DNA from 4 places in the Hymenobacter sp. DG01 genome. Region 1 is predicted to be linked to each of the others. Evidence: riboswitches for the same ligand, from Rfam matches in the RefSeq annotation. Region 1 holds a riboswitch; each other region holds the start of a gene.

Region 1 (7,339 bases):
TGGGCTTTAGCAATTTCAATGCGGGGGACCGGACCCTTGGCCCACTCGCTCCAGCTTTTGGTAATGGCCTGGCGCAGGGCATCCTTATCGAACTTACCGGCCACGTACACGCTGGTGCGCTGGGCGCCGTACTGATTCTGGTAGAAGGCTTTCACCTGCTCCAGGGTCAGGGCATCAATGGCCGCGTCGGTGGGTAGGGGCCGGCCGTAGGGGTGGTTGCCGTACAGCGAGGCCACGAACTTCTGGCGGGCCTGCATGCTGGGCTGGGCCCGGGCCAAGTTCATTTGCCGCTTAAAATCGGTTTTGATGCGGGGTAGCTCGCTGGCAGGCAAAGCCGGGTGCTGCACCACATCGGCCAGCAGGGTAGCCAGCTCCGGCGCATACTCCGAGAGGCAGGAAGCCCACAGCATGGTCTGGTCTTGGCCTACCGAGATGTTGAGAGAGCCACCCATACGGGCCACCTTATCGGCCAGTTGGGTAGCGTTAAGGGTAGCAGTGCCCTCATTCATTAGCTTACCCAGCAAGTCGGCAATGCCTACCTGGTCGGGAGCCTCGTGTACGTTGCCCGCCTGAATGGCCACCATCATCGTCACTTTGGGCACCTGGCCGTAGGGCACCAGCTTAGCCGAGAGGCCATTCGGCAGCTCGAACTCTTCTTTGGCGGGTAGGGCGAAGTCGCGGGGCGTGCCGCCGGGGGGCGGGGTTTCCTTGGGGGTAGCAGGAGCAGCCGGAGCAGCGGCCGGTTTAGCCGTTGTAGTAGCTTTGCTGGCTGGCTTGGGGGTAGGCTTGGTTTGGGCCTGGACTGCTGAAGCAGTCAGGAAGAGGGCTGCGCTGAGCAACCCGAGGTAGGAAGTTTTCATACGGTATCGGGTTAGCTTTTTGCCAGCGGGTTTACAATGAGAATAGTGCGATTAGTAGGCCGCAGGTACTCCTGAATGGTGCGCTGCATCACATCGGGCGTGATTTTGCGGAACTCGCCTTCCAGCTTATTGATGCGCGAGGGGTCGTTATCGAACAACGCAAAGGACGCCAGCATGTCGGCGCGGCCGAAGTTGTCGGAGCCGGAAAGCTGGTCGTAGAGGTTGGAGCGCAGCTTTACCACGGCCAGATCCAGGGTAGCTTGATCGATGCCTCCTTTGGCTAAGCGGTTGATTTCCTGATCCAGCACGCTCACCACGGAGTCTGATTTCACGGTTTGGTCGTAGGTCAGGTTGCCCATCCAGAGCATGGGGCCGGCGTAGTTGAAGGCATTGCCGAGGTAGTTGATGCCCCCGCTCACGTCATCGGTGAGGCCGCGCTTCTGCACCATGGCCTGGTAGAGGCGCGAGTCTTTGCCCTGCAGCAGAATCTGGTCGAGCAGGATGAGGGCGTAGTACTCGGGCGTATTACGGTCGGGCATGTGGTAGGCGAAGGCCAGGGCTGGCTTGGTCGCCAGCTTGTCGTCCTTGGTGAAGCGCTGCTCCTTTTCCTGACGGGGCTCCGTAAGGTCTGGCTTGGGCGGCTGGGTAGCGGCCGGAATGTTGCCGAAGTATTTCTCGACCCACGCTTTGGCCTGCGCCGGCTCGAAGTCGCCGACTACTGCCAGGGCGGCATTGTTGGGGGCGTAGTAGGTCTTGAAGAAAGCCTGCGCATCCTCCAGGGTAGCGGCGTCAAGGTCCTTCAGGTCGCCGTAGAAGTTGTGGGCGTTGTTCCAGTTTTTGTTGGCGTACTGGGGCATGTCCAGCCACGGAAAGCCGCCGTAGGGCTGGTTGAGCACGTTCACGCGCACCTCGTTTTTCACTACCCCCTGCTGATTGGTGAGGTTGGCCTGGTTGATGGCGAGGCCGCGCATCCGGTCGGCTTCGGCCCAGAGCATAGTTTCCAGCTTGTGCGAGGGCACTACCTCGAAATAGTTGGTGAAGTCGAAGCGGGTAGAGCCGTTCAGGATACCGCCGTTTTTCTGAATCAGTTGAATGAACTCCATCTTGCCCAGGTTCTGGGAGCCCTGAAACATAAGGTGCTCAAACAGGTGGGCAAACCCGGTGCGGTTGCGGGGCTCGTTGCGGAAGCCGATGTTGTAATAGGCTGCTACGGTAGCTGTGGGCGCCGTGTGGTCGGGCGAAAGTACCACCTTCAGGCCGTTGGGCAGAGTGTAGTACTCCACCGGAATCTGAAACGAGGCCACGGCCGGCTGGGCCGGGGCGGCTTCGGCGGTGGGTGGGGGGGTAGGGCTGGTGGTGGTAACCGATGCGGTTTTGGGGCTGCAGGCGCTCAGGGCCAGCAGCAGGGCCGCGCTCAAGCCCAGCGCGCGACTTACCGGAGGTAGTGGCTTCATAGTCAGAAGATAGGAAAGCATGGGTCCGAAATGGCCCTCAACCTACACATTCTGCTGCAAAGAATTAATCCTACTCTATATAAGAAAAGCAAATTATCAACGAACCGGTCTAACCTGAGCACTTACGCCCGGTTTCGGTCAATAAATGCTCGCCCGCGCTGGTAGCCGCCAACAGCTTTATCGTCTGGCACCTTTCTCCCTGGGTAGCAAAGCCAGGGTGAGGCCCATTACAAAGAAACCCGCTTCGGCCGGGGCCGAAGCGGGTTTCTGTAAGCCAGGCGGGGTCGGCTTAGTTGTTCTGGTAATCCACGGGCTCTTTCGTATCTACACCTTGCTCCTGCAGAGAGGGGTAGTCGATATAGCCTTTGTCGCCGGGCACGTAGAACGTGCTGGGGTCGGGGGTATTAAGGGCGGCCCCGATGCGGAAGCGCTCCACCAGATCGGGGTTGGCAATGAAAGGCACCCCGAAGGCAATAACGTCGGCTTCGTTGTTGGCCAGGGCCTTATCGGCGGTTTCCTGGGTGTAGCCGCCGTTCAGGATGAAGGTGCCGTTGAAGATTTTGCGCAGGTGGGCCGCTACGGCCGGAGCCTGAGGCTGGGCCATGGGGTGGCCGGGCAGGGCCTCAATGACGTGCAGGTAGGCCAGGTTGAACTGGTTGAGCTGCTCGGTTACGTAGCTGAAGGTTTTCACCGGATCAGAGTCCTTGATGCTGGCGCTACCCTGGGGCGAGAGGCGGATGCCTACACGGTCGGCGCCCAGCTCATCCACCACAGCCTTTACCACTTCCAGCACGAAGCGGCTGCGGTTTTCCAGGCTGCCGCCGTACTCATCGGCGCGCTGGTTGGAGCCGTCCTGAATAAACTGATCAAGCAGGTAGCCGTTGGCACCGTGAATTTCAGCCCCATCGAAACCGGCGAGCTTGGCATTGCGGGCGGCCTGGCGGAACTGATCTACTACCCCCGGGATTTCGCTCAACTCCAGAGCGCGCGGCGTTGGCACATCTTCAAAGCCCTGACCGGTAAAGGCTTTGGCGCCTTCGGGCTTGATGGCCGAGGGCCCTACGGGTAGCTCCCCGTTGTGGAAGAAGGGGTGCGATACGCGCCCTACGTGCCAGAGCTGAATGAAAATGCGGCCCCCGGCAGCGTGCACGGCATCCGTCACTTTTTTCCAGCCGGCTACCTGCTCCTCCGAGTAGATACCGGGCGTATTGATATAGCCCACGCCCTGGGGCGATACCTGAGAGCCTTCGGAGATGATGAGGCCGGCTGAGGCGCGCTGCACGTAGTATTTCACCACGGAGTCGGTGGGGGCGGTAGCCTCGTTGGTAGCGCGGCTGCGTGTCATGGGAGCCATGGCGAAGCGGTTGGCCAGCGTGAGGGCACCCACTTGCACGGGCGTAAACAGATTGGTGGTTTGGCTCATGATGAAGTCTATATAGAGAACCCGCTACCTGCGGATCCAGCGCGTAGCAACTCGGGTACCTACATATATGTTTCCGCCGCGGTTACATTTATTTTCCTGCTAGGCTGGTGGAGGCGCGCTGCCTTTGCGCTGCCGAGAGGCTCTTCGGCCCAAAATCGGTGAGCCAGCCCCGCTCCCGGCTTCCCGAATTGAATTTCGAAGATTCCGGTTGTATCTTCGCAGAGTTACTTATCCAGAAAGACCGAGGGATTGGGCCCGATGACGTCTTAGCAACCTGAAATAAAACAAGGTGCTAATTCCCTTTCCGAGCTGCTTAGGCGGTCTGGAAGAAGATAAGAACAGGACGCGCTTCCCGCACGGCTCTCTCTGGATAGGCACTTTTTCGCTGCCGAATTACTTGAAGAGCCGATATGCCGACCGTCACTGACTCCCCGCTGCACGATATCCTTGCCAAACGTGTCCTGATTCTGGATGGCGCCATGGGCACCATGATTCAGCGCCACAAGCTGGAAGAGGCTGACTTCCGCGGCACGCGCTTCGCCGACCACCCCAAGCCTCTGCGCGGCAACAACGACCTGCTCAGCATCACCCGCCCCGATATCATCAAAGGCATCCACGCCGATTACTTCGCGGCTGGGGCTGACATGGTGGAAACCAACACCTTCAGCGGCACCACCATTGCCCAGGCAGACTACGCCCTGGAGGACATCGTGTATGAGCTCAACTACGAGTCGGCGCGCATTGCCAAGGAAGTAGCCGACGAGTTTACGGCCCAGAACCCCGATAAGCCCCGCTTCGTGGCCGGCGCCATTGGGCCCACCAACCGTACCGCTAGCCTCTCCCCCGACGTGAACCGCCCCGGCTTCCGGGCCGTGACGTTTGACGAGCTAGCCACTGCCTACCACGAGCAGGTGCGCGGCCTCATTGACGGCGGTTCCGACGCGCTACTCATCGAAACCATCTTCGACACACTGAACGCCAAAGCAGCACTGTATGCCGTTCAGAAGTTCTTCGATGAAGGCGGCCGCGTGGTGCCCGTCATGATTTCCGGCACCATTACCGACGCTTCCGGCCGCACCCTCTCGGGGCAGACGGTAGAGGCGTTCTGGAACTCGATTCGCCACCTGCCCCTGCTGAGCGTGGGCCTGAACTGTGCCCTCGGCGCCGATCAGTTGCAGGTGTACATCAAGGAGCTGAGCCGTATTGCCGACGTGCACATCTCGGCTTACCCGAATGCCGGTTTGCCGAATGCGTTTGGCGGTTACGATGAGTCGGCCCAGGAATTTGCGGGCGTGGTAGAAAACTACCTCAAGGAAGGTCTCGTGACGGTGGTGGGTGGTTGTTGTGGCACCACGCCTCAGCACATCGGTGAGCTGGCCCGCTTGGCCGACAAGTATGAGCCGCGTAAGCTGCCCGAGCTGCCGAAAGCTACCCGCCTGAGTGGCCTAGAGCCCTTCGGTATCTACCCCGACAGCCTCTTCGTGAACGTGGGCGAGCGGTGCAACGTAACCGGTTCCCGCGCCTTTGCCCGCCTCATCCGAACCGGCAACTACGAAGCCGCCCTGCAAGTAGCCCGCGACCAGGTAGAAGGCGGCGCCCAGGTCATCGACGTGAACATGGACGAAGGCATGCTCGACTCGGAGCAGGCCATGACCACGTTCCTGAACCTGATTGCCTCGGAGCCCGACATTTCGCGGGTGCCGATTATGATTGACTCCTCGAAGTGGAGCGTGCTGGAAGCCGGCCTGAAATGCGTACAAGGCAAGAGCATTGTCAACTCCATTTCCTTGAAAGAGGGCGAGGAAACCTTTAAGGAGCGCGCCCGCACCGTGCGCCAGTACGGCGCCGCCGTGGTGGTAATGGCCTTCGATGAGAACGGCCAGGCCGACAACTACGAGAAGCGCATCGAAATCTGCCGGCGCAGCTACGACATTCTGGTGAACGAAGTGGGCTTTCCGGCCGAGGACATCATCTTCGACCCCAACATCCTGACGGTGGGCACCGGCATGGAGGAGCACCGCACCTACGCCCTCGACTTCATTGAGGCCGTCCGCTGGATCAAGCAAAACCTGCCCGGCGCCCTCACCAGCGGCGGCGTCAGCAACATCAGCTTCTCATTCCGCGGCAACGACGTGGTGCGCGAAGCCATGCACTCGGCCTTCCTTTACCACGCCATCCGGGCCGGCCTGGATATGGGCATCGTGAACCCCAGCCAGCTAGCCGTGTACGACGAAGTACCCAAGGACCTGCTAGAGCTGGTAGAAGATGTGCTCCTGAACCGCCGCCCCGATGCCACCGAGCGCCTCGTGGAATTCGCCGACACAGTAAAGCAGAAGGACAAAACCGAAGTAGTAGCCGACGCCTGGCGCAGCCTGCCCGTAGCCGAGCGCCTGCAGCACGCATTGGTGAAAGGCATCACGGAGTTCATCGACGAAGACACTGAACAGGTGCGTCAGCAGGTCGCTAGGCCACTCGAAGTAATTGAAGGCCCCCTGATGGCTGGCATGAACGTAGTTGGTGACCTGTTTGGCGCGGGCAAGATGTTCCTACCCCAGGTGGTGAAGTCGGCCCGCGTGATGAAGAAGGCTGTGGCCTACCTGGAGCCCTACCTGCTGGCCGACAAGCAAAGCGGCGACCGGCAAACCGCCGGTAAAATCCTGCTGGCCACGGTGAAAGGCGACGTGCACGACATCGGCAAGAACATCGTGGGCGTGGTACTGGCCTGCAACAACTTCGATATTGTGGACCTGGGCGTAATGGTGCCCCTGGAAAAGATTCTGGACGAAGCCGTGAAGCAGCAAGTGGACGTAATTGGCCTCAGTGGCCTCATCACCCCGAGTCTGGATGAAATGGTGTACGTGGCTCAGGAAATGGAAAAGCGCGGCCTTAAAACGCCGCTGCTCATTGGTGGTGCCACTACCTCCCGTCTGCACGCCGCGGTGAAAATTGCGCCCAACTATTCTGGCCCCATCGTGCACGTGAATGATGCGTCCCGCTCGGTGGGTGTAGCTGCGGCCCTGCTAGGCACCGCTGATGTGGAGTACGCCCGCACGGTGCGTGAGGAATACCGCCAGCTCCGTGAGGACTATGCCGGACGCCAGCGCGAGAAGAACTACCTGACCATCGAAGCCGCCCGCGAAAACGGTTTCAAAGCCGATTGGGAAACCAGCCGCATCGTGAAGCCGAGCTTCCTGGGCACCAAAACACTGGAAGACTACCCACTGGCGGAGTTGGCTGAGTACATCGACTGGACGCCCTTCTTCCAGACCTGGGAGCTCAAAGGCCGCTACCCTCGCATCCTCACCGACGAGAACGTGGGCGAAGCCGCCACCCAGCTCTTCAACGACGCCCAGAAGCTGCTCAAGCAAATCATCGACGAGAAGCTGCTCACGGCCCGCGCCGTGCTGGGCTTCTGGCCCGCCAACACCGTCGGCCACGACACCATCCAGATCTTCAAGGACGACACCCGCGAGGAAATCCAGACGGAGTTCTTTACCCTGCGCCAGCAGAGCGAGAAAGCACCCGGCGTGCCCAACCTGGCCTTCTCCGACTTTGTGGCTCCGCGCGAAACCGGCCGCGAAGATTACATTGGCGGGTTTGCC
Region 2 (7,339 bases), 1.1 Mb from region 1:
AGCAGCTGAAGGTTGTGGCCGAGCACGAGAAAAAGCAGCAGCCCGGCAGCAAGCAGGTAGTACAGGATATCAACCTGTTTTGCGCCTCGGTGGTGCCTCTGCGCCTCACACCACCCACGCACTTCCACACTACCCCCCATTACGGGGCGTACCGCGTGGAGTCCTACGCCTGGGACCGGCCCGGCCCCGACCACCCGCCCGCAGAGGGCTGATTGACCCCGGTTTAACCCAATCTGGTGGGCCCGCGCGGCTAGCCTGGCACCTGCGTGTGCTAGGGCCTTGGCGCGGCCTGCCGTCAATCAGCCTTTCTTCCTGTGAGAAAAACGTTATTGCTGCCTCTGGCCCTATGCGCCAGTCAGGCCGCATGGGCCCAACGTGCCCTAACCGGCCGCGTCTTCGATGCAGCCACCAAAGAACCTTTAATTGGAGCCACCATCCGGACAGCCAATGGGCAAGTAGGCACCGCCACCAACACAAACGGACAGTTTTCCCTGACCACCTCGGCCAATGAACTGGTGGTGTCAGCGGTGGGGTATGAGCCATTCACGGTGGCCGTGCCGGCCGAGGGCGCACCCCTGCGCGTGGCCCTGAACCCGGCCGTGCAGGACCTGCAAACCGTGGTGGTAACTGCCAGCCGCGAGGCCCAGCTGCGCACCGATGCGCCGGTAGCCATTGCCAAACTCTCGCCTACCCTGGTGCAGGACACCAAACCTACCTTGCTGGCCGAGCTGATCAACAAAGTGCCGGGCGTGGTGATGCTCAACTACGGCAACGAGCAGCACGCCATGGGCATCCGGCAGCCTTTTGGCACCAACGCCTACTTCTTGTATCTGGAAGATGGAATTCCGTTGCGGCCTATGGGCGTGTTCAACCACAACGCGCTGCTAGAATCGAATCCGCTGGCTATTAACTCCATAGAGGTAGTGAAGGGCCCAGCGTCCTCGCTCTACGGCCCCGAGGCAGTAGGTGGCGCCCTCAACCTGCTTACCAAACGCCCTACCTCCGTACCAACGGCCAGTGTGGGCGTGCAGGCCGATAACTACGGCTACCGGCGGGTGCAATTTGGGGGCGGCGGCATGCTCACGCCCCAGCTCGGGGGCTTTGTGAGTGGCTACGTGGCCCGGCAGCGCAACTCCTGGCTGGCCAGCTCCGACTACGATAAAGTCAGCCTGAACGCCCGCCTGGAATACGCTCTCGGAACCCGCACCCACCTAACTGCGGCTGCCTCTTACAACGACTACGATTCCCAGACCAGCGGCTCGGTGGATAGCGTGGCTTACTACCGCCGCGAGTACAGCAGCCCGACTGATTTTACCTACCGCAAAACTTACGCTCTGCGCGCCCGCCTCACCGCCGAGCAGCAGTGGAACGCGCAAAACCAGACCACCCTCACCGGCTTCTTTCGCGACAACAGCATCGGCCAGAACCCCTCATACGGCATCCGGTGGCGGGCCGGGGCTACTACCGCTACGGGCGAGGTCAACGAGAACCGCTTTAAGAGTTACGGCCTGATTGCCCAGCATAGTGTGCGCTGGAATTGGCTGAACTCGCGCCTGATTGGTGGGGCTAGCTTCGATTATTCGCCTACCCAGTACGATGCCCACCAGATTGACCTGGCAGCCCAGTTGCGGGCCGATAAGAAGTCGGTGGAGAAGTATACCATCATGGCCGACCGGCCTGACCTTCCTGTTGCCAACTACGATACCGACCTGCTGAACTCGGCCGTGTACGCGCAGCTGGATTTTCATCCGCTGCCTAAGCTGCAGCTTACCCTGGGCGGGCGCTTTGACCGCCTGTCTTTCGATTACGACAACTACCTCGATAAGTCAAGCGGCACCAAAACCTTCCAGCAGGCTACCCCCAAAATCGGGCTGACCTACGACCTAGGCCACGGCCGGGGGCTGTACGCCAACTACTCACAGGGCTTCACGCCGCCTGGCCTCACAGCTATTTTCCGGAAGCGCCCCGGAACCGGTGTTACCACAACCACCGGCGAGGTAGTGCCCGCCGAGTTCTACTACAACCTGCAGCCGGCCCGCTTTTACAACCGCGAAATTGGGGGCTGGGCTTCCTTGCTAGACAACAAGGTGTACTTGGATGTGGCGTTGTACCAGCTGGGTGGGCGCAACGAACTGCTCAGCATCCGCCAGCCCGATAACTCCACCGACTACCAGAGTGCCGGCAAAACCCTGCACCGCGGCATCGAATACAGCCTGACCTGGAAGCCTACCGCCGAGCTGTTCTTCCGCTTCGGCGGCACCAACGCCGTGCACCGCTTCGAGGAGTTTGCCCTCAGCACCAACGCCACCGACGCGGTAAAGGACGTGAACGGCAAGCAAATGCCCCAGGCCCCGCGCTGGGTTGCCAATACCGAGCTGACCTACAAGCCGCAGTGGCTGCGCGGCCTGCGCGCTTCCCTGGAGTATCAGCGCATTAGCAGCTGGTACCAAGACCAGGTAAACCGGGTGCGCTACGATGACCGGACACTGTTTGGCACCCGTGGTGTGAGCGTGCTCAACGCCCGGGCCGGCTACAGCTGGCGCGAAACGCTGGAAGTCTTCGTGAACGTCATCAACCTCACCGACGAGCTATACGCCAACGCCGCCACTCGCGGCAACGCCCTCACCGACCGCACTACCTTCACGCCCGCCGCTCCCCGCACGGTATCGGTAGGAGTGCAGTACAATTTTGTGGGGAAGAAGTGAGGGGTAAGAGGCAGGTAAACAGTGGCAGGAGAAGGGTAGGGCAACGGCCCTAAAACGTGTCATGCTGAGTGCTGTCGAAGCATCCCTACCTCTGGCTAATCTTGATGGGGTAGCAGCTAGAACCGCTCTGTAGCCCAGCAAGATCAAGCACGGAGGTTGATTTGATAACGTCACCTCACACGATGCCCGGCGGCGTCAGCGCACCGGATGACCTTCTACAAAAGAACCAACGAGGCCTTGCGTCCTTGACAACAGACATTTCTTATGCAAACAACTCAACAAACCGCCCCAGCAGTTCGGGCTGCCGGCCCTATAAAGCGGGTGGTGCAGCGCAATATGTACCGCTGGCACCGCATCATCGGGCTGCTGACGGTGGTACCGGTTATCCTCTGGACCCTCAGCGGCCTCGCGCACCCACTGATGAGCAACTGGCTGCGGCCGAAAATAGCCCGCGAAGCTTTGGTGCCTACCCCCTTGGCCAAGCCAAAGGTGGCGTTGCGGCAGGTGCTGACGCAGAATCAGATTGCCAGCCTACGTAGTGTGCGCGTGGTGCAGTGGCAGGAGCAGCAGGCGTACCAGGTGCAGCTAGGCACCGAAGCGCCTACTGCCGTGCCGCGCTATTTCAGCGCCGAAACGGGGCAGCCCTTGCCTGTCAGCGCCGACCGGCAGTACGCCGAGCAACTGGCCCGCTATTTCACCCAAGACTCTACGGCGCAAGTGAGCAGCGCCGTGCGCATCACCGGCTTCGACCAGGAGTATAAGTTTGTGAACCGCCTGCTGCCCGTGTGGCGCATTGCCCTCGACCGGCCCGACGGGTTGGTAGTGTACGTGGAAACGGCCCCGGCCCGGCTGGCTACGTTCAACAACGCCAGCCGCAGCGCCTTCATTCGGGTGTTCGACTTGTTCCACAACTGGTCGTGGCTGGAGTTGATAGGCAACAATACGTTCCAGGTACTGACCATGCTGGTGCTGCTGGGTATCATCATCGCCTCGGCCGTGAGTGGGCTGGTGATTTACGGGTTCATGTGGAATAAATTCCGCAAGCCCCGCAATGCCCAGGACCGGGTAGGCTGGCTGCGCAAGTACCACCGGCAGGTAGGGTTGGCCGTGGCCTTGGTTACGTTCACCTTCGCGGGCAGCGGGGCCTTCCACGTCTACCTCAAGCTTCACCCCGACGACAGGCTGCGTTACCAGCACGCGCCCGCCGTGCTTACCCCCGCCTTGGCCGTGGACCTCACGGAGTTGCCTCTGGCCTGGGAATCGGTGCAACAGGTAACCTTGGCGGAGTTGAACGGACAGGTGTACTACCAGGTATTCCTGCTTCCGGCAGAAAAGCCCACCGGCCCGGCGGCCGGCGCCAGCACCGGCCAGCCAGTGGAAGCGGTGCGCGCTACCCCCGTAGTCTACTACAATGCCGCTACCGGCCAGCTGCTGCCCGACGGCGCCACTCACTACGCGGCGTTTCTGGCTAACACCTTCCTGCAACAAGCCGGGGGTGGTGCTACCCCTGCCATGAGCGGCAAACCTACCCTGGTGGATCATTTCGAAGGCGAGTACGGCTTCATCAACAAGCGCCTGCCCGTTATGAAAGTGGCCTACAATACCCCGCAGAAAACCACCTTGTACGTGGAACCCGCTACCGGCCGCCTCGCCGCCCGCGTCGAGAATGTAGCCCGCTACGAAGGCCTGAGCTTCGCCTTCCTGCACAAGTACCACGCCGCCGGGGAGCTGGGCAAAAACATCCGTGACATCATCACGATGCTGGCTGCCGCCGGCGTATTGGCCGTGTCGGTGCTGGGCTTGTGGCTATTTATCAAGATGAAATGAGCGTCCCAATGAACTTGAGTTTACGGCTGCGTTACGCAGCTCTTTCCCTGCTCGCAGTGGCCTGCCAGCCCCAAGAAAATCAGCCGCTGGAAAGCAAAACACCCGCTACCCGTGCGGCCGTTATGCGCCACCACGACGAGCTGATGGCCCGCATGGATGGACTCATATCGGAACGCCAGCGCCTCGCCGCCCAGCTCGTTGGCCTGGATTCTACTACCACCTCGGGCCAAGCCAAAGCCGAGCGCCTGCACCGCATCATCAGGGGCTTGCGCCGCGCCGATGCCGCCATGATGACCTGGATGCACCAGTACAAAGAACCCGACACTGTGCAGCTGACCGCCCACCAATACGAGGATTTTTGGGCTGCCGAAGCGCAGGAGCTAACGGATTTAGAACGCCAGATGACCGCTGCCCTGGATTCGGCCAAAGCTGTGAGGTAAGTATCTGACTATAATAGTTTATGTAGCACGCATGCCCGTGTCACTGGTTTAATCAACAGTGGCCCGGGCATACGCATTGTACAGGCTACGTAGATAGTAACGATATAGTATTGGCTTAACTGCTGAAAGCCGAAGAATGAATACGAGTAAGGGCCAGCAAAACCTTTGGTTTGTACTGGCCAAAGATTAATTCGAACGAAGGATTTGCATTTCTGAAAATTCCGCTTGTACATTTACAGCACCAATTCTTTCTCTCACAAAGGATTGTTTTTATACAGAGGCGCGGAGAGACAGGCTCGATGAACCGCCGACAACCCCCGGAACATCCGGAACGGTGCCAAGTCCTGACCATATAAAAACAACAACGCCGTGAAGTCCTTCACCAGCATCCCCAGCAGTACCCATCGTCACGTTGCGCCTCAGCCTGCCTGTTGTGGCCTGATGCGTGGCCTCGTCTGTATGCGGATGCTGGGCATGGGCTGCTAAGGCGGAGGGAGATTCCCTTACTTGCTTTTTGCTTGCTCCGGTAGGGTAGTGCGGTAGCGCGCAACTTTCCTACGCATTACCCGGGCCTGTCAGGCCTGAGGGCTTTCCTTGTCGGCCGGTTACTTCGGCTGCCGAGTAGCCGCCCCGCGGCGCTTTCTCTTCCTGTAAACCGCTAGTTCCGTTGGCTCCCGCCGACCGAATAGCTTCCGGCTGTGCACGAGCCGGATTTGGGCAGAAGGCTTCCGCTCCTGGGTTTTCACCCCTTTGCGTCCACTTCCAGCTTTGCCAACGCGGCCCCCGTGCCGGGGCTGGCCGGGAAGTGGTGTGCTCACCTTCCAACTCTTTCCTGCATATGAAATCCTCTACCCTTCTGGCGGTGCCAGCAGTGGTGGCAGGCCTGGCCCCAGCGAGCTTCGCCCAGACGGCCGCCTCCACCGTAACTGGTACCATTGTGGATGCCACGGACCGCAGCCCCTTGCCGGGCGTGACGGTAGTGGTGAAAGGCACCACCGTGGGTGCCTCCACCGGGCCCGATGGCTCGTTCTCTCTGACCCTGCCGCCCGGCAGCACTATCCTGACCATCAGCGCCGTGGGCTACGAAAGCCAGGCCGTGGCAGCTACCGGCGGCCCCATCAACGTAGCCCTGAAAGCTGATGTGAAGCAGCTCTCGGAAGTGGTGGTAACGGGCTACAGCGAGCAAAACCGCAAAACCCTGACCAGCGCCATTAGCTCGGTGAAGGGCGACGCGCTCAAGGATATTCCGGCGGCCAGCCCCGACCAACTGCTGCAGGGCAAAGCGCCCGGCGTGCAGGTATCGGCCAACTCGGGGGTGCCGGGGGGCGGGGTGTTCATCCGCATCCGGGGTAGTAACTCCGTGAATGCCAGCAATGACCCGCTGTACGTGGTGGATGGGGTATTCATCAACAACACCAACCTGATTGCCACCGGTCTGGGCAACCAGGTATCCAGCAACCCGCTGGCCGACATCAACCCCCAGGACATTGAGAGCATCGAAATCCTGAAGGACGCCAACGCCACAGCCATTTACGGTTCGAGGGGGGCCAACGGGGTAGTACTCATCACCACCAAACGTGGCAAGGCCGGCGACAAAACCCGTATCACCTTCAATACCTACCACGGCTGGTCGAAGGCACCCAAGCAGTATGAGCTGGTGAGCGGCCAGGAGCTGGCCCAGCTGGAAAACGAGCGGTTCCTGAACGACGGCGGCAACCCCACTCAACTGCCCTACCGCTCGGTGGCCTCCGGGGGGCGCGGCCTGCCCGAGGAGCAGCAAACCTACGACCGGCTCTCTGATGTGTTCCGCACAGCCCAAACCCAGAGCTATGAGCTGTCGGCGGCTGGGGGCTCAGCCAAAACGCAGTTCTACGTGGGGGGCGGGTATTTCCGGCAAGAAAGCATTGCCCGGCCCACCAACTTCGACCGGTTTAGCCTCCGCGTAAACCTGGATAACTCCGTGACGGATAGGCTGCGCATCGGCACGAGCACGGCCCTCACGCGCACCCACCGCAACGTGAGCAGCAACGACAACAACCCGGTGGGGGTCATCAACTCGGCCCTGTTTCCGCGCACCAATCTGCCCATCTACAACCCCGACGGTACCTACGCCAAGTACGGCTCCTTCGACAACCACCAGGCCCTGATTGGCAACCTGAACAACGACGCGGTGGGCTCGCGCGTCATCTCGAACGTGTACGGGCAGTACCAGTTTGGCAAGCACCTGACCTTGCGCAGCAGTTGGAGCATCGACTTCAACGACATGTATGAGAACAACTTCAACAACACGCTCATCCTGGCCGGGCAGCCCCGGGGCACGGCTACCTCCTTCCTGTCGCGCGACATTACCTTGCTCAACGAGCAGAC
Region 3 (7,339 bases), 2.1 Mb from region 1:
CCAACTCGGCCAGGCGCTGGTCGAACTCAAAACCCGTCTGGCAGAACTGCAGGTAGCTTTTATCACCCAGAGCCAGCACTGCGAAACGTAGGTCGGGCAGCTTGGGGGCGCGGTTGCTCAGTAAGAACTGGTGCAGCTCCTCGGCCGCAATAGGTGGGTCGCCCTCGCCCTGGGTGCTCACCACCACCAATAGCTGCTGCTCGGTTTTGAGGTCCTTGGTGGGGTAGTCGTTCATGTCGCGCACGGTGGCTACCAGGCCGCGCTGCCGGGCGGCTTCAGCCGCAATACCCGCTGCCTTCTTGCTATTGCCGGTTTGAGAGCCGTACAGAATGGTGAGGCTGGGAGCTACGGACGTGGCAATCGGGGCGGTTGCCGCTGCCGGAATAGCGGCTTCCGGAGCAGCGTCCGAGCCAGCCCGACCGTAGAGGTAGCCACTCAGCCAAAGCAGTTGGCGGTCGGTGAGGCCGGCCGTCAGCTGCTGCAGCGTGGCTTCATCAAGGCCGATGGGAAGAGTGGGGGAAGACATGAGCGGTAGTGATATTGGCTGTGGAAAAGCGGAGCAGAAATAAATCAGGCCACCTCTGCGTAGGAGGGTGGCGTTAACACGGCGAAAGCCGCCGGCGGGAGCGTAGTCGCCAGACTGGCCGGAGTAGCCAGGCGAACTACCTCGCCAATAATGATGATGGCCGGCGTCCCGATACCGGCCGCGGCGGCGCGGGCGGGCAGCTCGGCTACCGTACCGGTTACCACCCGCGCCTGGGGTAGGGTGCCGTTCTGCACGATGGCTGCCGGGGTGTCAGTCTGCCCGCAACGGCTGAACACAGCCACGATATTTTCCAGCTCGCCCAGGCCCATGAGTATCACAGTAGTAGCGCGCGACTGAGCGGCCTCGGCCACACTGCCCGACAACTCGCCGGTAGCCGTAGTGGCCGTAATCACTCGAAATCCTTCGCTCAGGCCGCGGTGCGTAACCGGAATACCCGCGCTGCCCGCCGCCGCTACCGCGCTGCTAATGCCCGGCACGTAGTCGGTGGCTAGGCCGTGGGCTTCGGCGAAGAGCATTTCCTCTCGGCCCCGCCCGAACACAAATGGGTCGCCACCTTTCAGGCGCACCACGTGGCCGTAGCGGTGGGCGTACTCCACAATCAGGGCGTTGATTTCGTCCTGCGAGTGGCTGCGCATACCGCGGCGCTTGCCCACGGGCACGCTTACAGCCGCAGGGCGTGCGTGCTGGAGCAGGGCGTGGTTGGTCAGGGCATCGTAGAGAATCACGTCGGCTTCGGCCAGCACCCGAGCCCCTTTGAGCGTGAGCAGCTCCGGGTCGCCGGGCCCGGCCCCGAGTACCGTCAGGCGTGGTAGTTTGGTTGTGGACATGGGGGTAGGGAGAAGTGAGGTGAGAGCTGGGAAAACTGCCGGTCATGTCGAGCTAGTCTAGACATGACGTTCTATTTGATGAGCAGGTACCCGTGTGCCCCCAGACTCAGATTTCTAAATAGAATAGGCCACCGGCGGACCGACGGGCAGGGTGAAGTACTCGGAGTCGGCGGCTTCCACGAGGCCGGCCGCCACGGTGTCGCCGGTCAGCTCATCGACGAGGATAAAGGAACCGGAGGCGCGGTTTTCCAGGTAGGTGTCCACGGCCAGGGGGAGGGCCGTTTTCAGGCGCACCCGCACGATGTCGTTGAGCTGGGCCGAATCGGCGGCGGCGCGGGCGAAGGTGTGCACGTTCACCTTATAGAGGATGGCCGGAATGGCCGCTTTCACCAGCGCGGAATGATGCTGCACCAGCAGCTTACGGCCGGGCCACAGGGGCTGCTCGCTCATCCAGCAAAGGGTAGCTTCCAGCTCGCGGGTGAGGGTAGGGGCCTCGGCCAGCGGCACAATGGAGTCGCCGCGGCTCACGTCCACGTCGTCGCGCAGGCGCAACACCACGGCCTGGGGCGCGGAGGCCGCATCAACTTCCTGCTGGTTTACTTCAATGGCTTCGATTTCCGACTGCAGGCCGGAGGGTAGCACCGTTACCCGGTCGCCGCGGCGGTACTGGCCGCTCTGGATCTGGCCGGCGTAGCCACGGTAATCGGGCAGCTCGGCGGTTTGGGGCCGGATGACGTACTGGACCTGGAAGCGACCCGGCGCGGCCGTTTCCGAAGCGCCGGGCACGCTTTCCAGGTGCTCCAGCAGGCTCGGGCCAGTGTACCAGGGTAGGAGCACCGACTTCTTCACCACGTTGTCGCCGTTGAGGGCGCTGAGCGGAATAGCCGTGGCTGCGGGCAGGTTGAAGTGGTTGGTCAGCTCGGCGTAGTCGGTGGCAATCTTGGCGAACACGGCTTCGTCGTAGCCTACCAGATCCATCTTGTTCACGGCCAGCACAAAGTGCCGGATGCCCAGCAGGGCGGCAATGAGCGTATGGCGGCGGGTTTGCTCAATCACGCCCTGGCGCGCATCTACCAACACAATGGCCAGGTCGGCGTTGCTGGCGCCGGTTACCATGTTACGGGTGTACTGCACGTGGCCCGGCGCATCGGTAATGATGAACTTGCGGCGGGGGGTAGTGAAATACTTGTAGGCGACATCAATGGTGATGCCCTGCTCGCGCTCAGCCCGCAAGCCATCCGTCAGCAAAGCCAAATCCACGGTGCCATTAGAGGCCTGCCGCTTTTCCAGGGCCGCCAGCACGTCCAGCGACACCGATTCGGAGTCGTAGAGTAGCCGCCCAATCAGGGTGCTTTTGCCGTCATCGACGCTGCCGCAGGTGATAAATCGAAGTAAGTCCATGTTGGTGATGAGGTGAAAGGTGATGAGGTGAAATGTGTTGTGGGATGATGGAGTAGAGGGAGGAAGCCATTGCAGGACCATTCTTTTCACCTCATTACTTCATCACCTCATCACCCCACTAGAAATACCCGTTGCGTTTGCGGTCTTCCATGCCGGCTTCCGAGATGTTGTCGTCGAGGCGGGTAGCGCCCCGCTCGCTTACTTTGGCCAGCAGCAGGTCCTGGATGATGTCTTCCACGGTGGCGGCGTCGCTTTCCACGGCGGCCGTGCATGTAGAGTCGCCGACGGTGCGGAAGCGCACCTGCCGGGTCACGATTTCATCGTCCTTATCCAGGCGCAAGTGCTCCGAAAGGCCTAGTAGCTGGCCGGTAGGTAGCACCACGCAACGGCGCTCATGACCGAAGTAGATGTCGGGCAGGGCAATGTTCTCGCGCTGGATATAGCGCCACACGTCCAGCTCCGTCCAGTTGGAAATGGGGAACACGCGCACGTTTTCGCCCTTCTGGATGCGGCCGTTGTAGATGTTCCAGAGCTCGGGGCGCTGGCGCTTAGGGTCCCACTGCCCAAACTCGTCGCGGACGGAGAAAATGCGCTCCTTAGCCCGGGCCTTTTCCTCGTCGCGGCGAGCCCCGCCGATGCAGGCATCGAACTCAAACTCCTCAATGACCTCCAGCAGCGTATAGGTTTGCAGGGGATTGCGGCTGGGAAACTTGCCGCCCGGCTCGCGCAGGCGCTGCCGCTTGATGGTATCTTCCACTTGGCGCACGATCAGCTTTTCGCCCAGGTTTTCAGCTAGCTGGTCGCGGTAGGCCAGTACCTCGGAGAAGTTGTGGCCGGTATCGACGTGCACCAGGGGAAACGGGAAGCGGCCGGGCCGGAAGGCCTTTTCCGCGAGGCGGGTCAGCACGATGGAGTCTTTGCCGCCCGAGAAGAGTAGGGCTGGGCGCTCAAACTGGCCGGCCACTTCCCGCAGGATGTGGATGGCTTCGGCTTCCAGCCGGTCGAGATAATCGAAAGAAGGGGTACTCATGTGTAGAACACGATTTAGCGCAGAAGTCAGCTAAACTGGCGGAGCTGCTGTAGAGACGAATGAGAGGTAAAAGGCCCGTGGCTAGCCTGCCGGAACGGGCTCCACCACCGGGTCGGGGCCGTTGTGATGGGCGGTGGCGTGCAGGCCGCACTCCTTGGCCGAAAGGTCTTCCCACCACCAGCGGCCGGCCCGGAAGTCCTCGCCCGGCCGAATGGCGCGGGTGCAGGGGGCACACCCGATGCTCACGAAGCCCTGCTGATGCAGGGTGTTCACCGGCACTCCGTTTTCCTGGGTGAAGGCCACGGCCTGGTCCCAGGTCCAGTCGAACAGCGGATGGATTTTAACCAGGTTATGAGCCGCGTCCCACTCCACGGGGTCCATGGTTTGGCGGTTCTGCGACTGCTCGGCGCGGATGCCCGTAACCCAGGCGGCTTTGCCGGCCAGGGCGCGGTTCAGGGGCTTCACTTTGCGGATATGGCAGCACTCCTTGCGGTTCTCCACACTCTCGTAGAAGGAGTTAGGGCCTTTGGCTAGCATCAGCTGCTCTACGCTTTCCCGCTGGGGGTAGTACACCGCAATGGGCTGCTCGTACTTCAGCAGGGTCTTGTTCCAGGTGGCGTAGGTTTCCTGGAAATTCCGGCCCGTATCGAGGGTGAAAACCTGAATGGGAAGCTGGTGGCTGAAGATTAAATGGCTGATAATCTGGTCTTCCAGGCCGAAAGAGGTCGAAAAAACGGCCTGTTCGGGGAAGCGTTCAGCCACGAGGCGCAGCCGCTCCAGGGCCGTAGCCTGGATCAGCCGGGGGCGCAGGTCGTCGAGCAAGGCGCGGACGGCCGGCGCAGCAGTTGCTGCTGACATAACAAGAAGGGGAGGGAAGCCGGCCCACAGGCGCAAACTTCAGCTGACAGGATGGCCCTACCCCGCGGTGGCAGCCAAACAAGGAGGCGCAGCCAGCAGCGGCAAGGGCGAAAAGCCGGGTGTGCGGGCAGAGTCAGCTACACAAAAAACTGTGTCAGCAGAGCTGCCAGGCGCACAAACCAGGAAAAAAAGAAGGGTGCGTTACGCCTGACAACAACACGCCATGCCCATCATAGCACAACACCCATGCTGTAGAGCAATGGTGGTGGCGGATGTGGCGGCGGAGTTAGACAAGCGGTTCACGGTACGTTGTTTTTATATGGTCAGGACTTGGCACCGTTTCGGATGGTCCGCTGGTTGCCGGCGCTTCGTCGAGCCTGTCTCTCCACGCCTCTGTATAAAAACAATCCTTTCAGGTAAAGAATTGATGGGGCAAAAGTAGCGGCCAGAATTTTATACTTCCAAATTTTATTTTTCTGGTCAACTAAAAATCCTGATTATTCGCCGTGGCTGACGCTCGTAATTACGCCATCGGCCCCAATGCTTAGGTAGATATTATCGGAGGCTGCAGGCGAGGCCTTGTACACGTACGCTGAATCAGCAGAAACGCCCAGCATTCTGCGCGACGGAGCGCCGCCCATTATTCTCATTGCCTGCTGTTTAGACATGCCCACCCGGACCAGATAGGAATTGTGCTGGTTTCTTTTCCCGGGTATATGCTCCCTGAAAATCACAACCAGTAAAAGGAAGAAAGCAATGGCTAAAATTGACCCCAGAAAATGCTTCACCGCGTTCATAGAAGATAGTATATCAGTCTGTAGAATAATAATATATAAAACAACGGCTAGTGTTTCCGTTGTTTAAGTTTGCTGAGAAAAGCAGTTGCTTCGGGGGCCGAGTTCGTCACCAGAATCAGTCCGCCGTACACCAGCGTCAGCACGGTGGAGCGCAGGAGCATGGTAAGCAGGGGCGAGCTAAGGGAGGGCATCAGCCAGCCTGCTACCCCCGCCACGGCCGCAATACCTAGTATCAGCGGGATGCGCCAGGTAAAGGGCTGCATGCGGTAGCTGTGCCACACAAACCAGGTGCGGGCCACGTTAATGCTGACTTGCGCGATGCAGGCCGCTACCGCCGCCCCCACCATGCCCAGGCGCGGAATCAACAAACCGTTGAGCAGAATAGTGAGCAGCGCCAGTGACACGTTGAAAATCAGGTCGAACCGGTAGCGTGGAGACGTTACTACCATCAGGCCATTAACGCCCGTGATGCCATCGAAGAGCTTGCTGGCCAGTAGGAGCAGCACCACCACCGTACCCTCGGCGTAGCGGGCGTTGCGCATCAGGGAGTAGATAAAGTCCAGATTCAAGGCGATGCCCAGGAACAACAGGCAGCCGATGAGGGTGTTGAGGCGGGTAGCGCGGCGGTAGAAGTCGGCCATGCGCGGGAGGTCCTGCTGCTTCCAGTAGTCGGCCAGGAGCGGAAAGGCTATTTTGTTGAGGGAGCGGGCCGGAATAGCCAAGGCCGTACTGATGTTGCCGGCCACCACGTAAATGCCGGCCGCCGCCACGCTCACCTGGGCGCCCACCATCAGGGTGTCGATGAACATAATGATGCTGCCCGACAGGCTGCCAAGCAGGGTAAAGGCGCCCATGCCCAGCATTTCGCGCAGGGGGCGCACCGTGAGCACCTGCTGCGTAGGTCGCCAGTGCAGCTCCCCGATGGCCGCCGTGTAAGCCGTCAGCAGCAAAGCAATGACGCTGTTTACGCTCACAAACCACAGCACGTAGCCTGAGAAAGACAGGTAGCCAAAGCCAAACAGGAAAGCCCCCGTCACAATCAGAACTCGCAGCAGAATATCCTGCACGAAGGACGAGAAAGCCGTGTGGTACAGCGCCTTGAGGTAGGCATCCTGCACCGAGTAAAGCATGGTAAACAAGGCCAGCACGGCACCCCAGGCGTAGTACGGCGCCAGTAGGGGCGCATCCCGCCCATACCAGGGCAGCAGCAGTGGCTCGCCCAGAAAATACAGGGCCGTGACCACTGCAAACCCCAGCAGCGGCACACCCAGCAGCAGCGGCAGAAACCCTCGGTGCCCCGACTCTGGATGGCGGAAGTAAGGGAAAAAACGGATGCCCACGCTGGCAAAGCCAAAGGCCGCAACCTGGGCGTAGAGCGTGGCTACCGACGACAGGGTGGCCGTAACCCCCAGCTGCTCGGGCTGCAGAAAGTTGGGTAGCACCAGAGCCGTACTCACGAAGCCCAGCGCCAGCCCGATGTAGGAAATAATGGTGTTGCGCAGCCCCTGCCGCTGAACGATACCCAAACGGTGAAGTGATAAATGAGTGAATGAATGAATGTTCCAGCTGTCGTTCTAAGCGAAGCGAGAGGTCTAGGTTCTCCACGCGGCGGAGTAACCCAGATTCCGACCGAAGCGAGGAATGACATTGCTAGCCCATTCGCTCACAAATTTCCCGGCCGTTGACGAAGGCCACGTTGCGGCCGCGAAGGTACTCCATGATTTCGGCGAACTGGCGGGGGCCGTTGGTTTCGTTGGCCGGGTCGAAGTTCTCGTTGTGCCAGAGCACCGTGCACACGCCCCCGAACCGCTCTATTTTCTGAAACATCGGCATCAAAGCCGGCAGGATTTCCTTGGTAGCCAGTTGGAGGTAGCGCGGG
Region 4 (7,339 bases), 2.1 Mb from region 1:
ACCACCAGGGCCTCACCGATTTTGAGGATAGCGGGCTGGTAACCTTTGACCTTGTGCGCGGAGGTAGCGGTACGCTGCAGTACAGCACCGCCGTGTGGGACCGGAACCTGGAAAGCTCCCTGACGGTAGTGGCCGAGCACGGCAGTCTGCGCATTGGGGGGCAGTACCTGGATAAGGTAGAGTACTGCCATCTGCGCGACTACCAGCTACCCCCACTGCCGCCCACCAACCCCGCCAACAGCTACGGCGCCTACCAGGGCAGTGCCGCCAACCACGTGCAGGTTATCGAAAACGTAATAGATACCCTGCGCAACGGCGCCCACGCCACTACCAATGCCCTGGAAGGACTGAAAGTGGTTGAGATAATCGAGCGAGTATATAGCCTGCGGTAGGCGCTGCTTCCGATGGCCTCTTCCGGAGCCCTGTAGCCTCCAGTGTAGGAAATAGTGGTGCCGGGCACATGCACCGGCTGACATTCCGCTTTCAGATACAGAAAATCCTGGGTGAGTTCCGGGGTTAGGCCGGCGGCAGGGGGTAGGGCCGGGCTTTCAGAAACGCCCGCTGAACCTCACCGTACGCCCCCGGATCTTCGTACTATTGCCCGGCCCTTGCCCCAACCCATGGAAGCACAACCCCTCGCTGAGCTGCGCTCCTGGCAGCACCGGATGCAGCAGAAACCTACCCTGTTAGGGCGGGTAACCCGGCGGCTGCAAGCCCGTCTGAACGCCCTGCTACCCGAAAAAGTACACACGGCCATAACCGCCGCCATCAAGCAAATGGTGCGCGGTGTGCTGTTTGGCTCCCGGCATCTTACCCGGCGCCCCCAGGTTGGCGTAAGCCTTTCGGAGCGTGAGGTGGCCGTGAAAAGCACGCTGCGCTACTACCGCAACACGGCAGCCGCCGAAGGCGCGGTGACCGGAGCCGGTGGCTTTCTGCTGGGCCTCGCCGATTTTCCGCTGCTACTGGGCCTGAAGCTCAAATTTCTGTTTGATGTAGCCGCTCTCTACGGGCACGATGTGCAGGATTACACCGAGCGCCTGTTTCTGCTTCACATCTTTCAGCTGGCCTTCAGTAGCCAGCACACCCGCAACGAAATATACCAGCGGGTGGCTACCTGGGACACCTACCGCCATACCCTGCCCCCCGACGTGCAGGAGTTTGACTGGCGCACGTTTCAGCAGGAGTACCGCGACTACATTGACCTGGCCAAAATGGCCCAGTTGGTGCCCGTTATCGGGGCGGCAGTAGGGGCCGTAGCCAATTACCGTCTGCTGGAGCAGCTCGGCGAGACGGCCATGAACTGCTATCGGCTGCGGTGGCTCAGGGCCGAGCAGCAAGCCAGTGCCCTGGCCTCAGGAGTGGAGCCGGGAGAGTAGTGACGGGGCTTAGCGCGACCTAGGCGGACAGCAAAACGCCCCGATACAGCACGGTACCGGGGCGTTTGGGCGTGGGGTAGTCAGGAAACCAGATTAGCTCTTTGCCTGGCGCTGGCCCTGGTGGGCTTTGCGCTTGGCCTGCTTTTCGGCCTGCAGCTGAGCGTATTTCGTGTACTGCTCGGCGCTCAGGATTTGCTTAAGCTGGGCTTCGTAGCGGTCCTTGCTCGCTTTCATGGCCTGATGACGCTGCTTTTTATCGGCGGCGGTAGCAACCTGGGTGCGTTTGGCCTGCAGCTCCTGGAAGCGGGCCAGGTTCAGCTGGCGCACCTGCTCGGTCTGAGCGGCCGAGAGGCTTAGCTTCTTGGCCAGACTTTGGGCGGCGTGGTCGGCGCGCTGCTCGGGCGTTTTGGCGGGCTTGTTGCCCTTCTGATGCTGCCCGTACGCGGCTTTTGCAGGCGTAGTCTGGGCCGAAACGGCGGCTGCTGAAAGAGAGAAGGCGGCGAGAAGAACGAGAATCTTTTTCATGGCTATGTTGGAAGAGTTAAATTCAGGAAAGGAAGCGCTTAGTGGTAGCAGCCAGGCTGCGAGCTTCTGTATGGGTAATACCCAACTCAAATGCCAACTTTGGCTAAACCACCGGCTGAAGGGCCTCTGAAAATAATTAAATTTTCAGGTTAAACTTCGGGGCCTCAAACTAATCGGGGGTAGTAAAAGCTTGGCTACATGTTAGTTGCGAGAGTGGCTATGGCTTGTGAGTGTCCGGAAGCCGGACAAGGAGGGCGGGGCCGGCCGCGTAGGCACTGCCCGGAAAACCAGAGGAAACAGGCCGGCAGCTGAGCAGTTTGCAGCGGTGGATTTCCGGCCCTACCTTTGCCCCATCAATTCTTTCTAGCCCAAAGGATTGTTTTTATACAGAGGCGCTGAGAGACAGGCTCTAAGAAGCGTCGGCAACCATCCGCAACTGCTGGAACGGTGCCAATTCCTGACCATATAAAAACAACAAGCCGTGGACTTTTGCCCCTGCCGTAGTACCCCGTTCGTAGTTTTTGCTGCCAGCTTCCGTGTGGCCTCCTGGCGGGTGCCGGCGGATTCTTGGGGTGGCTGTTGTTGCGGCCGCGTATAGGTAGTGCGCCTGGGTAGGCACTCTGGCTGCTGCGGGCTTTGCTCTCGTTTTCTCTTTGCGGCGCGCACCCCATCTGGGAGTGAGCAGCTTGCTACTTTTTCCTCTTCTCCGAAGTAGCAGTTTGTTGTGCTACCCCCGCTCAGGGGCGGAAAGCACGCTGCCCCCAGGCGGGGGTAGTACAATGGCCGGGTTTTTTTCTTACCAGCCACCCCAGCGGTGGCACCTGTTTTTATGCTTAAAAAATCATTGGAACTGCTGCGGCAGGAAGCCGCGGCCACTGGGGCTGGCACCCTGAAACGAACCCTGAATGGCTTCAACCTGATTGCCATCGGCATTGGGGTGATTATCGGGGCGGGCCTGTTTTCGCTTACGGGTCTGGCCGCCGCCAACAATGCCGGCCCGGCCGTTACGCTCTCGTTTGTGGTGGCAGCCGTGGGCTGCGCCTTCTCGGCTCTGTGCTACGCCGAGTTTGCCGCCATGGTGCCCGTGGCCGGCTCGGCCTACACCTACGCCTACGCCACCATGGGGGAGCTGTTCGCCTGGATTATCGGCTGGGACCTGATTCTGGAGTATTCGGTGGGTGCGGCGGCCGTGTCCATCAGCTGGTCGCAGTACCTGGTGAAGTTTCTGAGCAAGTACAACCTGCACATTCCGCCCCAATTGGTTATGTCGCCGTTTGAAACGGCCACCCTGGCCGATGGCAGCGTGGTGCGCGGGCTGGTCAACATCCCGGCCATGCTCATTGTGCTGGGCATCACGCTCATTGTGGTACGCGGCACCAAAAGCTCAGCCTGGTTTAATGCCCTGGTCGTGAGCCTGAAGGTGTCGGTGGTGCTGGTGTTTATTGCCCTGGGCTGGCAGTACATCGACCCCGCCAACTACCAACCCTACATCCCAACCAATACGGGCGTGTTCGGGGAGTTTGGCTGGAGCGGTATTTTGCGCGGGGCGGGGGTAGTATTCTTCGTGTTCATTGGCTTTGATATTGTGGCTACTATGGCCCAGGAAACCAAGAACCCCCAGCGCAACATGCCCATCGGTATCATCGGCTCCCTGCTGGTGTGCACGGTGCTGTTCGTGCTGTTCGGCCACGTACTCACGGGCCTGGCCAACTACACCGAGTTCAAGAACAGTGCTGCCCCGGTGGCCATTGCCATCGAGAAAACGCCCTACGCCTGGCTGTCTTCGGCCGTAATTCTGGCTATCATCATCGGCTACACCTCCGTGATTCTGGTGGATTTGCTGGGTCAGACCCGCGTGTTCTTTGCCATGGCCAAGGACGGGCTGCTCCCACCCGTATTTGCCCGCGTGCACGAGCGGTTCGGGACGCCCCTGCAGTCGGGGCTGCTGCTGGGCCTGTTTATTGCCCTCTTCGCCGGGTTCGTTCCCATTGCAGTGGTAGGCGAAATGACGAGCATCGGCACCCTGCTGGCCTTCGTTATGGTGTGCCTGGGTGTGCTCATCATGCGCAAGAAAGAGCCTAACGCCCCGCGTGGCTTCCGCACGCCCCTGGTGCCGCTGGTGCCCATCCTGGGCATCCTGACCTGCCTGGTGATGATGGTGTCCTTGCCCTGGGAAACCTGGCTGCGCCTGGCCGTGTGGCTGGCTATCGGGCTGGCTATTTACTTCGGCTACGGCCGCAAGCATAGCAAGCTGGGGCAGGAGCAAGCCCGGCAGCCGGTAGCGTAACCTTTCTGGGTTTTGCTGGCGCTACCCCCGGTCCCTGCTTTAAGGGGCCGGGGGTATTTTCATAAATAAACCCTTTAGATTTACCTCCTGATATCTGTTACTTATTTATCCGTATTGCATGGAAACGCGTGCAAAATCAGGAATTGAGCCCGCCTCCGAAGTGGCGGAAGCTGCTTATCCTACCCTAAAAGAAAGCTGGGGCGCCCTGGGGTGGTTTCTGCTAATAATGGTACTCGCTGTAGTATCAGTCTTTCTTGTTTTCAACAAATTCCTTCATCATACATCAATTGTTGTCAGTGCCTTGGCAACTGCTTTGGGTGAATTAGTTACCATAGGATTTCTGCTCTGGCGCTACCGTCGGCGCTTGCCGCGACTACGACTGCTGGGCCGCGTTCCGGGGAGCGTGTATGCGCTGCTGCCGGCTATCGTGCTGGCGCAGGTGGTGCTCCGCTCCACGGTAAATTATTTGCACCTGCCCAACTGGGCGGCGGAAGCCTTCCTGCGTCTGGAGGGGCAGCCTGTGCTAGCCTTTGTGCTGCTCGTAATCAGCGCCCCTGTGCTGGAAGAAGTGTTGTTTCGGGGCATACTGCTTACCGGCTTGCTGCGTAATTACCGGCCCTGGGTGGCTATTGGGCAGTCGGCGCTGCTATTTGGTCTGTTTCACCTGAACCCTGTGCAAACAGTTTCGGCCGGGCTCATGGGGCTGCTGTTGGGCTGGCTGTATTACCGGACCCGTTCCTTACTGCTGACCATAGCCCTGCACGCGCTCAATAACCTGCTGGCCCTGCAGGCCAGCACGCACACGGCTACCAGCAAGCTAAATGGGGTAGAGGACCTGTTTACGTCTTCTTGGTACTACGTCGCCGCCGTGCTGCTCAGCGCCTTGGTTCTAGCCGTCATACTACGCCGCGTACACCAACGTACTGTGCCCGATCCAGCAGTTGTGATGTAGTGCATCAACCATCACGCAAAAGAAAGTCCTGCCAAACTACTTTGGCAGGACTTTCTTTTGCGGACTCTTACGCTAAATCATGATCATCCTACATAAACACCTTCCGCAAGGCCCATAAACTCCAGACGATTACCATCAGGCCCACGCCTACCAGCATCCAGCGCACCGGAATGCGGCCAGCCAGGCGGGCGGCAATGGGCGAAGCGGCCACGCCGCCCACAATCAGGCCCAGAATAATCTGCCAGTGCGAGATGCCCAGGGTGGCAAAAAACGTAACGGCGCTGGCAAACGTGACAAAAAACTCCGTGACGCTCACCGAGCCGATAACGTACTGCGGCGTGCGGCCCCCGGCAATGAGGGTGCTGGTTACCAGCGGCCCCCAGCCACCCCCGCCAAACGAATCGAGGAAGCCGCCGGCCGCGGCCAGCAGCCCCAGCTTCTTGTGCTTTTTGCGCGAGCCGGGTTTGGAAAAGGCCTTGGAAATGATGCGAATACCGAGCAGCAGCAGGTAGGCGGCCAGCAGGGGCTTGACGTAGCCGGCGTAGGTTTCGCCGAATTTTGAGAGCAGGTAGGCCCCGGTAACCGCGCCCAGCACCCCCGGAATCAGGAGCACCTTGAACAGGCGCTTGTTCACGTTGCCGAAGCGGTAGTGGTGGTAGCCCGAGGCCCCGCTGGCAAACATTTCGGCGGTATGGATGCTGGCACTCACGGCGGCCGGAGCAATGTTCAGGCTCATCAGGCTGATAGCCGTTACTACCCCGTAGCCCATGCCCAAGAGCCCATCAATCAGCTGCGCGCCAAAGCCGATGGCCACAAACAGCCAGAACATTTCGGCGTGGGTAGCCGCGCTCCACACTTGCTCCAGAGTAAAGTAGTAGGAGAGAATGTTGAACACGAGCATGACCGCAAAGGCAAGCAGAGAGGCCGTGGCAATGCGACGCCACCGCGCCGCCGCCGGCGACTCGTAGGCCGGGCCGCCGGTCAGCTCAGCCGTCACGGCGTTCAACGACTTCACCTTGTGAGCAAAGTCGCCGCCGACTTTGTCCCGGATGACAGACATGCGCTGCAGCACGTCGTGCAGCTCATCGGGCAGGGCCTGGGTGAGCATTTCGCGCAGGCGCTTGGCAATGGTCGGCGACTTGCCGTTGGTGCTGATGGCAATTTTTAGGTCGCCTTTCTGCACAATGGAGCCCAGGTAAAAGTCGCAGGCTTCGGGCGTATCGGCCACGTTGCAGAGCAGGCGCTGGCGCGTGGCATCGGCCTTGATGCGCAGGTTCAGGGCTTTGTCGTTGGTAGCCACAATTACCAGGTCGTGGCCCACGAGGTCGGTGGTTTGGTAGGGCTGCTCGCGCAGCTGCACGCTCGGATGGCGGGCGGCCAGGGCTTTCAGCTCCGCCGAAAACCAGGTGGCTACCACCGTTACGGCCGCAGCCGGGCTGTTGGCCAGCAGGGCCGCGAGCTTCTCGTGGCCCACGTAGCCCCCGCCTACCAGCAGCACGTGCAGCTGCTCCAGCTTCAGAAACACAGGAAACAGCCGGTTGCTATTGGGCTGCGGCGGCGGTTCCGGCTGAAGAAGTTCGTTGGAAGAAAGAGGCATGGGTTGGTGTTGGTTGGAAGGGTAGGGGGCGGATAGGAGTAGAACGTTATGCAGAGGCACGGGCGAGATGCTTCGACGGCACTGCATGACGTTTCCCTAAACTAACCGTATTACACGTGGAAATTCAGGCCTTCGGTGGTGGCTTGAACGTAGCCCTGGCGAATCACGAAGTCGCCGAAGCGCTCCTGGGGCTGGCGGTTTTGGGCGTAGTCGGCGAAAAGGGGCGTAAGCTCCGCCACGATGCCGTCTTCGTCCAACATTTCTTTGTAGAGCTTGTTCATCCGCTCCCCGTTGAAAGCGGCGCCGAGGTACAGATTGTAGCGGCCCACCGCCCGCCCAACCAGCCCGATTTCTCCCAGGTAGGGCCGGGCGCAGCCGTTGGGGCAGCCCGTCATCCGGATCAGGATGTCGTCGTGGGTGAGGTTATGAGCCGCCAGCGCAGGCTCCAATCTATCAATAAGTTGTGGAATGTAGCGTTCAGCTTCGGCAAAAGCCAGGGAGCAAGTATTCAGGGCCACGCAGGCCAAAGCCCCCCGCCGCAGCCCCGAAGTGGTTTCTACAGCTACCCCATGCTGGGCCAGAATCGTCTCGATGGTGAGGCG

The links. Region 1 has a riboswitch for S-adenosylmethionine ahead of metH (methionine synthase). Riboswitches for the same ligand answer to the same signal wherever they lie in the genome.
Positions count from the first base shown of each region.
Region 2: linked by a shared signal. The riboswitch ahead of FGZ14_RS00910 (TonB-dependent receptor) and the one ahead of metH (methionine synthase) in region 1 are both predicted to bind S-adenosylmethionine.
Region 3: linked by a shared signal. The riboswitch ahead of FGZ14_RS07510 (phosphoadenylyl-sulfate reductase) and the one ahead of metH (methionine synthase) in region 1 are both predicted to bind S-adenosylmethionine.
Region 4: linked by a shared signal. The riboswitch ahead of FGZ14_RS07560 (amino acid permease) and the one ahead of metH (methionine synthase) in region 1 are both predicted to bind S-adenosylmethionine.

Region 1 covers NZ_CP040936.1:3,863,744-3,871,082, reverse strand. Annotated here, with positions in the region: gene FGZ14_RS16405 (pitrilysin family protein) at 1-860, opposite strand, end outside; gene FGZ14_RS16400 (pitrilysin family protein) at 872-2,314, opposite strand; gene FGZ14_RS16395 (alkene reductase) at 2,604-3,737, opposite strand; SAM riboswitch class I at 3,963-4,076, shown strand; gene metH (methionine synthase) at 4,148-7,339, shown strand, end outside.
Region 2 covers NZ_CP040936.1:227,452-234,790, forward strand. Annotated here, with positions in the region: gene FGZ14_RS00890 (hypothetical protein) at 1-212, shown strand, start outside; gene FGZ14_RS00895 (TonB-dependent receptor) at 315-2,705, shown strand; gene FGZ14_RS00900 (PepSY domain-containing protein) at 2,970-4,532, shown strand; gene FGZ14_RS00905 (hypothetical protein) at 4,529-4,972, shown strand; SAM riboswitch class I at 5,240-5,331, shown strand; gene FGZ14_RS00910 (TonB-dependent receptor) at 5,811-7,339, shown strand, end outside.
Region 3 covers NZ_CP040936.1:1,749,036-1,756,374, reverse strand. Annotated here, with positions in the region: gene FGZ14_RS07530 (assimilatory sulfite reductase (NADPH) flavoprotein subunit) at 1-526, opposite strand, end outside; gene cobA (uroporphyrinogen-III C-methyltransferase) at 571-1,374, opposite strand; gene FGZ14_RS07520 (sulfate adenylyltransferase subunit 1) at 1,489-2,775, opposite strand; gene cysD (sulfate adenylyltransferase subunit CysD) at 2,894-3,835, opposite strand; gene FGZ14_RS07510 (phosphoadenylyl-sulfate reductase) at 3,887-4,663, opposite strand; SAM riboswitch class I at 4,976-5,067, opposite strand; gene FGZ14_RS07505 (hypothetical protein) at 5,161-5,460, opposite strand; gene FGZ14_RS07500 (oligosaccharide flippase family protein) at 5,508-6,986, opposite strand; gene FGZ14_RS07495 (hypothetical protein) at 7,111-7,339, opposite strand, start outside.
Region 4 covers NZ_CP040936.1:1,763,215-1,770,553, reverse strand. Annotated here, with positions in the region: gene FGZ14_RS07575 (Gfo/Idh/MocA family protein) at 1-392, shown strand, start outside; gene FGZ14_RS07570 (EcsC family protein) at 621-1,376, shown strand; gene FGZ14_RS07565 (hypothetical protein) at 1,470-1,901, opposite strand; SAM riboswitch class I at 2,281-2,373, shown strand; gene FGZ14_RS07560 (amino acid permease) at 2,731-4,188, shown strand; gene FGZ14_RS07555 (CPBP family intramembrane glutamic endopeptidase) at 4,553-5,140, shown strand; gene FGZ14_RS22235 (TSUP family transporter) at 5,229-6,737, opposite strand; gene FGZ14_RS07545 (NADPH-dependent assimilatory sulfite reductase hemoprotein subunit) at 6,848-7,339, opposite strand, start outside.